3 regions of the Pseudomonas sp. S2_A10 genome follow, and region 3 is predicted to be linked to each of the others. Evidence: predicted binding sites of a transcription regulator. Region 3 holds the regulator's gene; each other region holds the start of a gene.
What was found. Region 3 encodes FliA, which starts transcription of late flagellar genes. Its sites were predicted from a motif close to CTAAAGTTTNNNNNNNNNNNGCCGNTAA; they were not measured.

Region 1 (4,650 bases), 1.3 Mb from region 3:
CCGCCAGCGAAAGCGGCATCGGTCTGACCCTGCTGCCAGTGCTCTACAGTCATTCCGGATTCGGCGGGCAGACGCCAAACGATGGCCAGCGTCGCTTTATCAACAGCACTGAAAACTATCTGAATCTGCAAGCGCGGTTGCAGCCATTACTGGCGCAGCAAAAGGCGCAATCGCTGGGCCTGTGTTTCCACTCGCTGCGGGCGGTGACGCCACAACAAATCAGCGAAGTGTTGGCGGCCAGTGACAAACAATGCCCGGTGCACATACACATCGCCGAACAGCAAAAGGAAGTCGACGACTGCCTGAGCTGGAGCGGTCGTCGTCCGTTGCAATGGCTTTACGAGAACACTGAAGTCGATCAGCGCTGGTGTCTGGTCCACGCCACCCACGCCAATCCGCAAGAAATCACGCTAATGGCCAACAGTCGCGCGATCGCCGGGCTGTGCCTGACCACTGAAGCGAATCTGGGCGACGGAATTTTTCCGGCGGTGGACTTTCTTGCCCAGGGCGGGCGCATGGGCATTGGCTCCGACAGCCATGTGTCGCTGAGCGTGGTGGAAGAATTGCGCTGGCTGGAATATGGCCAGCGCCTGCGTGATCAGCGGCGCAATCGCTTGTATGGCGCGCAGCAGCCGATGGTCGGTCGCACCCTGTATGACGCGGCGCTGGACGGCGGTGCACAGGCACTGGGGCAGCCGATCGGCGCGCTGGAAGTGGGCAAGCGCGCGGACTGGATTGTCCTGGATGGCAGCGATCCGTATCTGGCGACGGCTGCGGGAGACGGGATTCTCAATCGCTGGTTGTTCGCCGGCGGCGATCGCCAAGTGCGCGATGTGCTGGTCAATGGTCAGTGGGTGGTGCGCGATGGACGGCATGCCGGCGAAGAGCAAAGCGCCCGAGCTTTCACCCAGGTCCTGCGTGATCTCTTGGGCTGACCCAAAACCAAACTGTGGGAGCGAGCCTGCTCGCGAAAGCGCTGTATCAGTCAACATTCATATCGACTGATACACCCTCTTCGCGAGCAGGCTCGCCCCCACATTTGATTTGTATAGCGGCTTAATTGGATGTCTTGGCCATCTGCCGATCCGACGCCCGCCAGATCAGGCGTGTGGTGTCGTAACCCTGCTGACGCGCCTTGCTCAGCAATTCTTCCCGCACTACACCGTTGACGGTCGGTGTGCGTGACAGCAGCCACAGGTACTTGCGACTCGGATCGCCGACGATGGCGGTCTTGTAATCGTCGCTGACGTACAACACCCAGTACTCGCCCTTCGCCACACCCGGCACCAGGCGCGAGAACCAGTTATCGAATTCGACCCAGAGCTTGTCGGTCTTGCCCGGCACTTGTGGATAAGCCGTGCCCTTGGCTTCTTCCCACTGCCACTCCGGGGTCAGGCAACGGTTGAGCACGCCGACATTACCGTCAGGCTTGAGGGTGTAATGGGCTTCGGATTGCGCGCAGTGGCGCTGGAAGTACATCGGCAAGCGTGCCAGTTCATACCAGGTGCCCTGATAACGCTTGAGATTGACGCTGTTGACGGTCTTGGGCGCCAACGGGTCGACGCCGGAAGTGGCGCAGCCAGCCAGTACCAGGCCAGCAAAAAGGATCAGCAATAACCGCTTCATTTTTTTCTCCGTGGGCGCGAAGCCCCGGTTTACTTCAGGCCTTGGCCGGAAAACATCAGCACTTTGTCACCGGCGTATTGCACGCTGATAAAGCTGTTCTTGTCGCCCCAGGTGCAGCTGGACATACCGAGCGCGCCCGAGCAATCGGTGGGCTTGCCGAGAAGGGTTTCCACTTCGGACTTGGCCATGCCGGCCGAGAGCTTGGAGTAGTTTTCCTGATTGACCTTGCTGCATGCGGCCAACAGCACGCAAAACGACAGCAGGGCGATAGATCGCAGCGACATGGTGAAACTCCTGGAACGAGGGGGGATGGCATGGTGCCAACCAGAAGCTTAGAAGAGAAAAGTGTCATCTGGTTCCGTGACCGAACGCCTATTTATCAGCCCGCCCGTCCGGCTTTTGTCGGTAAATCAAAAACTTTGTGAAGCCGTCGAGCATTTCGTCGACTTTCCCTGCAAACGCCTAATCTTTGGCGCGGCGCGGTCGAAAATAAGAGCAGCGCAACGCTGCCGAATATGGCAAATTGCCGCCCTTTCCTGACCAGCCCCTTCGCGGTAGTTCATTCGATGACCAGAAACATGAAATTCAGCCACAAGATTTTGCTGGCTGCTGCCCTTGTGGTGGCCGTTGCGTTCGCCTGTTTCATCTTCTTCAACGACTATCGCCAACGTCAGGCCTTGAGCAGCAGCACCGAAGCGACCATGCAGGAACTGGGTAGCCTGACCACCAGCAACATCCAGACCTGGCTGGAAAGTCGCATTCAACTGCTGCAATCGCTGTCGCAGCAAGTCGCCGTCGACGGCAACGCGCCCGCCAGCCTCAAGCGCATCATTGACCTGCCCGCCTACACCGGCAATTTCCAGCTCAGCTATTTCGGTGGCGCTGACGGCGTGATGTTCTCGGTGCCGGCCGGCAACCGTGCGCCGGACTACGACCCACGGGCGCGTGGTTGGTACAAAGCGGCCAACAGCGCGCAGCAGACCATCGTCACCGAACCGTACATCGCCGCTTCGTCGGGCAAACTGGTGATCACCGTCGCCACCCCGGTGCAGCGTCAGGGCCAAATGCTCGGCGTCGCCGGTGCCGACATCGATCTGACCAGCGTCAGCGCGATCATCAACTCGCTGAACTTCGGCGGCCACGGTCATGCGTTCATCGTCAGCGCCGAAGGCAAGATCCTGATTCACCCGGACAGCAAGCTGGTGCTCAAGTCCCTCGCCGAGGCCTATCCGAACGGCGCGCCTCAAGTCAGCCCGGGCCTGAAACAAGTCGAGTTCGACGGCAAGACCCAGTTGGTTTCCTTCACCCGCGTCAACGGCGTGCCATCGGCTGACTGGTACGTGGCGCTGGTGCTCGACAAAGACACCGCGTTCTCGATGCTCAGCGAATTCCGCACCTCGGCACTGATCGCCATGGTCATCGCCGTGCTGATCATCATCGGCCTGCTCGGCATGCTGATTCGCGTGCTGATGCAACCGCTGCTGACCATGGGCCGTGCGATGCATGACATCGCTGAAGGCGAAGGCGACCTGACCAAACGGCTGGTGATTCACGGCAACGATGAATTCGGCGCATTGGGTACGTCGTTCAACCGCTTCGTCGAACGCATTCATACGTCGATCCGCGAAGTGTCCTCGGCCACCGGCCAGGTCAACGAAGTCGCCCTGCGTGTGGTCGCTGCCTCGAACTCGTCGATGTACAACTCCGACCAGCAGGCCAGCCGCACCAACAGTGTCGCCGCCGCGATCAATCAGCTCGGCGCCGCCGCTCAGGAAATCGCCCAGAACGCCGCCCTCGCCTCGCAGCACTCCAGCGATGCGCGCAGCCTCGCGGTCGACGGCCAGCAGGTGGTGGATAAAACCATTTACGCCATGCAACAACTGTCGGCGAAGATCAGCGACTCCTGCGGCAACATCGAAACGCTGAACAGCAACACGGTGAACATCGGCCAGATTCTCGAAGTGATCACCAGCATTTCCCAGCAGACCAACCTGCTCGCACTCAACGCCGCCATTGAAGCCGCGCGTGCCGGTGAGGCCGGACGCGGTTTCGCCGTGGTCGCCGACGAGGTGCGCAACCTCGCGCACCGCACCCAGGATTCGGCGCAGCAAGTGCAGAAGATGATCGAAGAGTTGCAGGTCGGCGCACGTCAGGCAGTAACCATCATGACCGAGAGCCAGCGCGAGAGCGAAAGCAGCGTCGGCATCGCCAACCAGGCCGGCGAGCGTCTGGGCAGCGTGACCCAGCGCATCGGCGAAATCGACGGCATGAACCAGTCGGTGGCCACCGCGACTGAAGAGCAGACTGCTGTGGTCGAGTCGATCAATGTCGATATCAACGAGATCAACACGCTGAATCAGGAAGGCGTGGAGAACTTGCAGGCGACGTTGCGCGCGTGTTCGGACCTTGAGCAGCAGGCGGCGCGGTTGAAGCATCTGGTCGGCAGCTTCAGGATCTAAGCTGCAGCCTCAGGCCTCTTCGCGAGCAGGCTCGCTCCCACAGTGGAATGCATTTCAATTGTGGGAGCGAGCCTGCTCGCGAAAGCGGCATAAGCCGCACTGAAGATTCAGAATCTTGAGCCGGGCCTGGACAGGAACTCCAATTCCTCAGACGTAGACTCCCGCCCCAACACCGCATTGCGATGCGGAAACCGGCCAAACCGGGCAATCACCTTCTGATGCCGCTCGGCATAGTCCAGGTTATCGGCAAACACCGCCCGCTCCGACTCTGGTTGTTCAGCCACCAATTCAATAAATCTGGAAACGGCTTCATTCTGCACCGCGAGGTTTTCGCAGTGTTCGAACACCAGATAAATGAACACACGCTGAATCGGCTTCAACTGCCGATCAAAATCTGCCGCAATGCCTTGCGCGACAAGTTTCTGTGCAAGCAGATCACCGAAAAACGCTTTGGGGGTGTCGCGATAGATCATGCGCGGCAGTTGATCGAGCAGCAGCACCACCGCCAGCCAGCCTTCGGGACATTGCGTCCACTCGGTCAATTCGCCGGCCAGGGCCTGATCGA
Region 2 (4,650 bases), 2.7 Mb from region 3:
AATGAGCAAAGGAAATACACGTACTCAATCCCGTGCACATCCGCCAGATGCCCGAGCAGCGCCGCGCCAATCCCGCCGAAACCGAACATCAGGCCGAAGAAAATCCCGGCAATCATCCCGACATTACCCGGCACCAGTTCCTGCGCGTACACCACGATCGCCGAGAATGCCGACGCCAGAATGAAGCCGATCACCACGCTGAGAATGCTGGTCCAGAACAGATCGACATGCGGCAGGATCAGGGTGAATGGCGCCACCCCCAGGATGGAAAACCAGATCACTGCCTTGCGCCCGATCTTGTCGCCGATAGGCCCGCCGAAGAACGTCCCCGCCGCCACTGCGCCCAAAAACAGGAACAAGTGCAATTGTGAACTCGCCACCGACAGGTCGAACTTCTCGATCAGGTAGAAGGTGAAGTAGCTGGTGAAACTGGCCATGTAGAAATATTTGGAGAACACCAGCAGCCCCAGGACCACCAAGGCACTGGTCACCCTGCCCTTCGATAAGCCGTGCGTCGCGGCTTGGCCGGCCTTGAGCTTGAACAAGTTGAGGTGATTGGCGTACCAGCGGCTGATGCGGTACAGCACGAACAGCGCAAACACCGCGAACAGACCGAACCACGCCACATTGCCCTGGCCGAAGGGAATGATGATCGCCGCCGCCAGCAATGGGCCGAACGCGGAGCCGGCATTGCCGCCGACCTGAAAGGTCGATTGCGCCAGACCAAACCGGCCGCCCGAGGCCAGCCGCGCAACACGCGAGGCTTCCGGGTGAAAGGTCGACGAGCCGATACCAATCAGCGCCGCCGCCAGCAGAATCAATGGGAAGCTGCCGACCACCGACATCATCAGAATGCCGATCAAGGTACACACGGTGCCCGCCGGTAACAGCCACGGTTTAGGGTGCCGGTCAGTGTGATATCCGACCCACGGCTGCAACAGCGACGCGGTCAACTGGAAGGTCAAGGTGATCAGGCCGACCTGGGTAAAGGTCAGGCCATAGTTGGCCTTGAGCATCGGGTAGATCGACGGCAGCACCGACTGGATCAGGTCATTGATCAGATGCGCCAGCGCCACCGCGCCGATGATGCGCATCACCAAGGGGCTGCTTTGCGGAGCAGCGGTCGCCGAGGCAGCGGCGGTCTGGACGTTGCTGATAGCCATGGAAAATTCCGGACAGCAGATGGGTGCCCGCAGGCAGGTGCGTCAATGTGCCATTTTTCGGTGCGCCAGCGCTATCCCCTTAGCCAGCTAACTAAGTTATTGATGACACACCACCGTGTAGGAGCGGCCGAAGGCTGCGATCTTTTGATCTTGCTTCTAAGCATCAAAGTCAAAAGATCGCAGCCTTCGGCAGCTCCTACAGGGGATCGCTGGTGGCGAAGGTGATAGCTCAACGCCATGGTCTGAATCTTGCCTTGCTTCTGCCCTTGAACACGATCGCCTTACAAAGGCGCTCGACAATGGGAAGTTTCGCTACAGAGCCGGCCTACAGAGCGGGCGAGGGTGAACTTTCGAGGCCTTTTAGAGGGCACGGGTCGTGAGCCAACAGCTCGCGATGCACGCCAATGGTGCGTGGTGTCCAGAGGAGTCATGAGGCATGCAGGCTTTCCTTTCACCGGGGATCAAATTGCTGGGGCGGTTTGGCTTCGCAGGTAAATTCCAATTGTTGTTTCTGCTGTTCATTCTGCCGCTGGCCGGCAGCCTGTTGATGATAGGCCATGACTATCGCGAGAAGCTCAATCTGATCTCGGGCGAACGTGCCGGCGTGCGTCAGCTGCTCGCGCTGGATGCGCTGGACAACCTGCTCGCCGCTCAACGCGACCGCGCCGCCCGCTGGCGCGCCACCGAGACCAATCGTCAGCCGACACCGGCCACCCTCGCCGCCATGGCCGCCTTCGACGGCGTGCAACCGGCGGTGCTGCAAGCCACCACAGAGCTGGGCAATGCCCTGAACCAGCAAGGCGCCGACGGCGCAATCCTCGAACGCTTTCAGGCGCTGCAAACCGCACTCAATGGCCTTGATTCGAAAAGCCTCAGCAGTGTCGGCTGGTGGCCGGACGGTTATGACCGCTTCACCAATGCCCTGGGCGCGCTGCAAGCCTTGCGCGAGCAGATCGTCATGGACAATCGCCTGACCCTCGCGCCGTGGCTGGAAACCTACCTGCTGACGCAGATTTCCACGCAACACGCACCGGACCTGATCGAGCGGGTCGGCCGTCTGGCGGCGGTCGGTCAGGCCTCAGTCGTTTCCGGCCAGTTCACCCTGCAGAGCCGCTTGCAGTTGCGCGACCTGCGCAGCCGCATCGGGGACGCCCGCGAGCAACTGGTGAAAACCGCCGGCCTGCTGGAGGCGCGTCTGCCAGCCGAGCTGCAAGCCTGGGCCGGCCAGTATCACGACAGCCTGAAACACCTCGACAGCGGCCTGAAAGTCCTCGACGACGGTGTGTTTGGCGGCAGCATCAACCTAAAGCCAGAGGACTTCGAACGCAGCCTCGACGCGCTGCTCACCGACCTCGCTTCCCTGCGCCAGCAATCCCTGGTCGCGCTGGATCAGCGGCTCGATGCGTATTACAGCTCGGCGATCCGCCAGTTCATTGTTGTCGCCGCAATCTTCGGTTGCCTGCTGTTGGCCGCGTTATACCTGTTCGTTTGCCTGCAAGCCTCGATCCGCCGTAGCGCCAGCGGCATCACCTTGCTCGCCGAAGCCTTGCGCGACGGTAACCTGAGCCTGCAAGTGCCGGTGGTGGGGCGCGATGAGCTGGCAGCGATCAGCACCGCGCTCAACGTCGCTGTGGTGCAATTGCGCAGCAGCATGCTCGGCGTCGACCACGAGACCTCGCAGTTGAGCAACGCGGTGCGCAGCCTCAACCAACACTCCAGCGGCGCCCTGAGCGAAGTCGAAGCGCAGCAATTGCAGATCAGCCAGATCGCCGCTGCCGCCACGCAATTGGCCGCCACCTCGCAAGGCGTCGCGCAGAGTTGCGAACAGGCCTCCGGCAGCGCCCAGCAAACCCGGCGCATCGCCGCCGACAGCAGCCGCGACAGCCAACGCACCACGGCGAGCATTCAGCAGCTCAATCAGCGCCTGAACGACACCGCCGCCGCGCTCGGCCGGGTCAGCGAGCAAGGCCAGCAGATTCAACTGGTCGTGGACACCATTCGCGGCGTCGCCGAGCAGACCAACCTGCTCGCGCTCAACGCCGCCATCGAGGCCGCCCGCGCCGGCGAACAGGGTCGCGGCTTTGCCGTGGTCGCCGACGAGGTGCGCAGCCTCTCGCAACGCACGCAATCGTCCACCGCGCAGATCGCCGGCACCGTCGACAGCCTGCGCGCCACGGTCAACGAAGCGGTAAGCCTGATGGAAGCCGCCTGTGGTCAGGCGCAATCGGATGCCGAAGCGGTCACCGGACTCGGCGAACGCCTGGGAGAAATCGCCAGCGCCGTACAGAGTGTCACCGACACCCTGGCGCAAATCGCCACAGCGGTTGAAGAACAGGCCAGCACTGCCGACGAAGTCAGCGGCAATATCCAGCAGGTCGATCAAGCGGCGGTGCGTTTGCTCGAAGGCGCACGCGCCGTAAACCTCGCGGCGGACACCTTGAGCCAGGGTAGCGAGGCCCTGAGCGCCAATACCGCCAGATTCCAACTGCGCTGACGCCCTCCCCGGCCCCGATTTTCGGGGCCGGAGGATAAGCAGTTGAAAACAGGAAGAAATATTTTCGATTTACGCTTGACGCCTTGCCATTTCAGGGGAATAATGCGCGCCACTTGGCTACATAGCTCAGTTGGTTAGAGCATAGCATTCATAATGCTGGGGTCCGGGGTTCAAGTCCCTGTGTAGCCACCAAGTACTAAAAACGGCTTACCGAAAGGTAGGCCGTTTTTTTATGCCTCGAGAAAAGTCCTTTTCCTCCCGCTCCCTGCATGCAATTCAGATGCCTCCGTAAGAAAAAAGTAGATCTCTGGTACGAAACGGATCTTTCGTAGCATCAGCCACCTGTCGCTCTCTCCCCGAATCGCTCCTATACCGACAAGCTCCCCTGGCTCGACTCAGCGCCATACAGGGAGTTGGCATGCCTCAATACAAATACCTTCTCGACGATGACTGGTTATTAAATCCGTATAGCGGTGGCAGGGCCTGGTTTACTTTGCTTCCACCGAAAGCACCGGAGCCGGTGTACATCGAGAAGGATGAGTGGCCTGCGCCCAAGCCACGCGAAGACAGGGTCTTTGCCAAGTCCTGCACGCCGGACAACTGGTGTCGCACGGACGCTGGCACTGCCGAGGAGCCAGCCAGCAACTTCGGCAAGATCATGGTCGCCGGCGCCATGCTCATGCCCTCCGCCAGCACCGCTATCGCGACGGCGATAGGTGCCGACCTGGCTTTGGGGCGTCTGGCCGGCGGCGGGATTTTGCAACAGCGCCTGAACTGGGCCATCCGTGGCGCCGGCGGGCCGGCCAGCGTCTTTGTGCTGGGAATGCTGCCGAGCAAAATGGCCGACGGCACGTTTCACACCGACGAAGAACTACGCCGCATGAACCGCGCCACCACGCGCGTGCGCTTCCAGTTTCGTCGTGATGCCGAAGGTGTTCTGCGGGTCTACGGCATCCACTCCGGCGCCTCTGGCGACGACGCCGTACGCACGGT
Region 3 (4,650 bases):
TTCCAAACATGGAACTCGAAGACGAGCTGCGCAAGACCCAGTCGCGCATCGTCACCGCCCAGGCCGAGCTGAGCCTGCGTGGCGAAGCCGACGGCAACACCAATCAGCAGTTGTTCGCCGGGCTGCCGTTGACCGCAGGCCTGCCGCTGACTGCTGCCGAACCGCTGAGCGAGCCGACCTACGCCGCACCGACGCGCCCGGCCGCAGCGCCTGCGCAGGCCTCGGCGGGTGTCGATCCGCGTGCACTGGATTCGATGCGTTTTGAATTGAACAGCTTGCGCGAGCTGATGGAAGTGCAGCTCGGCACCCTGGCCTGGAATCAGCTGCAAGGCAGCCGTCCGGCCCAGGCCAATCTGTATCGCCGTCTGCAGCGCATCGGCCTGTCCGGCCCGCTGTCGCGCGATCTGTTGGCGATGATCACCGATATCGAAGAACCCCGTCAGGCTTGGCGCATGCTGTTGGCCCACCTGGCGCGGATGATTGCCGTGCCGGAAGTCGAGCCGCTGGAAGAGGGCGGTGTGATTGCCATGGTCGGCCCCGCCGGCATGGGCAAGACCACCACGCTGGCCAAGCTCGCCGCGCGTTATGTGCTCAAGTACGGCGCGCAGAACGTTGCACTGGTAAGCATGGACAGCTTCCGCATCGGCGCGCAGGAACAATTGAAAACCCTCGGGCGCATCCTCAACGTGCCGGTAACGCACGTCGATCCGGGTCAGTCGCTGGTGCAGGCATTGGATCCACTGCTACGCAAACGCGTAGTTTTGATCGATACTGCCGGCCTGCAAGCCAGTGATCCGGCGTTGCGCATGCAGCTTGAGAGCCTGGCCGGGCGTGGCATTCGCTCAAAAAATTATCTGGTCCTGGCAACCACCAGCCAGAAACAGGTTCTAACCGCCGCTTATCACAGTTACAAGCGTTGCGGGCTGGCCGGCTGCATCCTGACTAAACTGGATGAAACGGCCAGTCTCGGCGAAGTGTTGAGCCTGGCGATCAGTCATGAATTGCCGGTCGCGTACCTGACCGATGGCCCACGGATTCCGGATGATCTGCATCTGCCGCGTCGTCATCAATTGGTCAGCCGCGCCGTCAGCGTGCAAATGCAGGAAGAACCCAGCGAAGAAGCCATGGCTGACATGTTCGCTGATATCTATCACAGCCCGACCAAGCAGGTTGGCTGAGGTAATCATGAACAGTTTTTGTACCTACATCGATGGTCTGCCACGCATTGTTCCGATCAGGAACGCGCAGCCAGTAATGTGGCCTCCGTCTATGCAAGACAAGGTAAAGAAATAACATGGGCAGCATGCATCCCGTACAGGTGATCGCGGTGACCGGCGGCAAAGGTGGCGTCGGCAAGACTAACGTGTCAGTGAACTTGTCGCTGGCGCTGGCAGAGCTTGGCCGTCGGGTCATGCTGCTGGACGCCGACCTGGGCCTGGCGAACGTCGACGTTCTGCTGGGGCTGACACCCAAGCGCACACTGGCCGACGTTATCGAAGGCCGTTGCGAACTGCGCGACGTGCTGTTGCAAGGCCCGGGCGGGATTCGCATCGTGCCGGCGGCCTCCGGCACGCAGAGCATGGTGCACTTGAGCCCGGCGCAACACGCCGGCCTGATCCAGGCGTTCAGCGACATCGGCGACAATCTCGACGTGCTGGTGATCGACACCGCTGCGGGTATTGGTGACTCGGTAGTCAGTTTCGTACGCGCCGCCCAGGAAGTGTTGCTGGTGGTCTGCGACGAGCCGACTTCGATCACCGATGCTTACGCGCTGATCAAGTTGCTCAACCGCGATTACGGCATGAACCGCTTCCGCGTGCTGGCCAACATGGCGCAGAGCCCGCAGGAAGGGCGCAACCTGTTCGCCAAGTTGACCAAGGTCACGGATCGCTTCCTCGACGTCGCCCTACAATACGTCGGCGCCGTGCCATACGACGAAAGCGTGCGCAAGGCAGTGCAGAAGCAGCGCGCTGTCTACGAAGCCTTTCCCCGTTCCAAGTGCGCACTGGCCTTCAAGGCCATCGCCCAGAAGGTCGATACCTGGCCGCTGCCCGCCAACCCGCGCGGGCATCTGGAATTTTTCGTCGAGCGTCTCGTGCAGCAAACCGCAGGGCCTGTGATATGACCGCCAGTGGCATGAATCTTTACAAAAAGTCGGCGCGTGACGCGCAATACGAATTGATCGAGCGTTACGCGCCACTGGTCAAGCGCATTGCCTATCACTTGCTGGCGCGCCTGCCGGCCAGCGTGCAGGTCGAAGACCTGATCCAGGCCGGGATGATCGGTTTGCTGGAAGTCTCGACCAAATACGACGCCAGCAAAGGCGCCAGTTTCGAAACGTACGCGGGCATTCGAATCCGCGGCGCGATGCTCGATGAAGTGCGCAAAGGGGATTGGGCGCCACGCTCGGTTCACCGTAATACCAGGATGGTCAGCGACGCGATTCGCTCGATTGAAGCTAAAACCGGCCGTGACGCTAAAGATCACGAGGTTGCGGCCGAACTCCAATTGAGTCTCGACGATTACTACGGGATTCTGAATGACACCTTGGGCAGTCGCCTGTTCAGTTTCGACGACCTGTTGCAGGACGGCGAACACGAAGGGCTGCACGAGGATGGCGCCAGTGCTCATATGGAGCCGTCACGCGATCTGGAAGATGAACGCTTCCAGGCGGCGCTGGCGGACGCGATTGCCAATTTGCCGGAGCGTGAGCGACTGGTGTTGGCGCTGTACTACGACGAAGAGCTGAACCTCAAGGAAATCGGTGAAGTCCTTGGCGTCAGTGAATCGCGGGTCAGCCAGTTACACAGCCAGTGCGCGGCCCGTCTGCGGGGGCGTTTGGGGGAGTGGCGAGCGCGCTGAAGGCAGTGTGGGGACACTGCGAAACGAGGCTGGTGCGGTGATAAGCGGCGCCGGTCTCGATCCGTTGTGCTCCAGACAAACTTCGAGTGCTATGCCGATTGATTGAAGTGGCGCGTCCAGGTGCTGGGCGCGTTTAAGACTGCTTGGAGGTCGAATTGAACAAAGACATGAAAATCCTCATCGTTGATGACTTCTCAACGATGCGGCGGATCATCAAGAACCTGCTGCGCGATCTTGGGTTCACCAACACCGTCGAGGCCGACGATGGCACCACTGCCATTCCGGTGCTCAACAGCGGCAGCATCGACTTTCTGGTAACGGACTGGAACATGCCGGGCATGACCGGTATCGACCTGCTGCGTCACGTGCGCGCCGATGAAAAACTCAAGCACCTCCCGGTGTTGATGGTGACTGCTGAAGCCAAGCGCGAGCAGATCATCGAGGCCGCTCAGGCCGGTGTGAACGGTTACGTAGTCAAACCTTTCACGGCTCAAGCGTTGAAAGACAAAATCGAGAAGATTTTCGAACGCATCGGCTGATGAATGCGCGGGGGAGCTATGGAGCATAACGAATCATCACAGGGCGATTTCGAATCGACCCTGAAAAAACACGCGGTCGAACTGGTCGAGAGCCTTGAAAAAGGCAAGTTCGGCGACGCGGTGCAACTGATCCATGAGCTCAATCAGACCCGTGACCGCGGCCTGTATCAGGAAGTGGGCAAGCTCACACGTGAACTGCACAGTGCGATCGTCAATTTCCAGATCGATCCGCACATGCCGCAGGCCGAGGAAGTGTCGCAAATTACCGACGCCACCGAACGCCTGGGCTATGTGGTCAAGCTGACGGAAGCCGCGGCCAACCGCACCATGGATCTGGTGGAAAGCGCCACCCCGGTGGTCAACAGTCTGGCTGATGAAGCGCAGACGTTGAGCGCCGATTGGGGCCGCTTCATGCGTCGCGAGGTCGGGGCTGAAGAGTTCCGTGAACTGGCGCGCCGGGTCGACGGTTTTCTGTCACGCAGCAGCACGGACAACCGTGCGGTGTCGAGCAACCTCAACGACATCCTGCTGGCTCAGGATTACCAGGACCTCACAGGTCAAGTGATCAAGCGTGTGACCCAACTGGTCACCGAAGTCGAAAGCAATCTGCTCAAACTCGTGCTCATGGCCAGTCAGGTCGACCGCTTTGCGGGCATCGAACATGACCGCGCCGCAATGCTTGCTGAAAAAGATCCACAAAAACATCTCTCGCAGGGTGAAGGTCCGCAGATTCATGCCGATAAACGAGAAGACGTTGTGTCCGGTCAGGACGATGTGGACGATTTGTTATCCAGCCTTGGATTCTAGAGTTTCGGAATTCGGGTTTTTTGGGTTTTTAGACCTGTAGGAGCACCCCATTAATGAGCTTCGGCGCCGATGAAGAGATCCTTCAGGATTTCCTGGTTGAGGCCGGCGAGATTCTTGAGCAACTGTCCGAACAACTGGTCGAGCTGGAAAGCCGCCCGGATGATGCAGATCTGCTCAATGCAATTTTTCGCGGTTTCCACACTGTAAAAGGGGGCGCCGGCTTCCTTCAGCTCAATGAGCTGGTGGAGTGCTGTCACATCGCCGAAAACGTTTTCGACATCCTGCGCAAGGGTGAGCGTCGCGTTGATGCAGAGCTGATGGACGTTGTGCTCGAAGCACTGGACGCGGTGAACAGCATGTTCAGTGAAGTCCGTGAGCGTGCACCGATCACCGCTGCCACGCCGGAACTGTTGGCCGCGCTGGCGCGTCTGGCCGAACCGCA

Region 1: a site for FliA is predicted at 2,089-2,116, ahead of AB4N41_RS10585 (methyl-accepting chemotaxis protein). Genes of this name have one in related genera too.
Region 2: a site for FliA is predicted at 1,406-1,433, ahead of AB4N41_RS04220 (methyl-accepting chemotaxis protein). Genes of this name have one in related genera too.

What each region holds. Positions count from the first base shown of each region.
Region 1 covers NZ_CP162773.1:2,314,454-2,319,103, reverse strand. The annotation lists gene AB4N41_RS10600 (formimidoylglutamate deiminase) at 1-935, shown strand, start outside; gene AB4N41_RS10595 (lipocalin family protein) at 1,057-1,626, opposite strand; gene AB4N41_RS10590 (hypothetical protein) at 1,656-1,910, opposite strand; gene AB4N41_RS10585 (methyl-accepting chemotaxis protein) at 2,193-4,085, shown strand; gene AB4N41_RS10580 (DUF924 family protein) at 4,193-4,650, opposite strand, start outside.
Region 2 covers NZ_CP162773.1:925,005-929,654, forward strand. The annotation lists gene AB4N41_RS04215 (MFS transporter) at 1-1,163, opposite strand, end outside; gene AB4N41_RS04220 (methyl-accepting chemotaxis protein) at 1,600-3,657, shown strand; tRNA gene AB4N41_RS04225 (tRNA-Met) at 3,773-3,849, shown strand; gene AB4N41_RS04230 (S-type pyocin domain-containing protein) at 4,076-4,650, shown strand, end outside.
Region 3 covers NZ_CP162773.1:3,642,866-3,647,515, forward strand. The annotation lists gene flhF (flagellar biosynthesis protein FlhF) at 1-1,178, shown strand, start outside; gene fleN (flagellar synthesis regulator FleN) at 1,295-2,125, shown strand; gene fliA (RNA polymerase sigma factor FliA) at 2,122-2,862, shown strand; gene AB4N41_RS16420 (chemotaxis response regulator CheY) at 3,030-3,401, shown strand; gene AB4N41_RS16425 (protein phosphatase CheZ) at 3,420-4,208, shown strand; gene AB4N41_RS16430 (chemotaxis protein CheA) at 4,262-4,650, shown strand, end outside.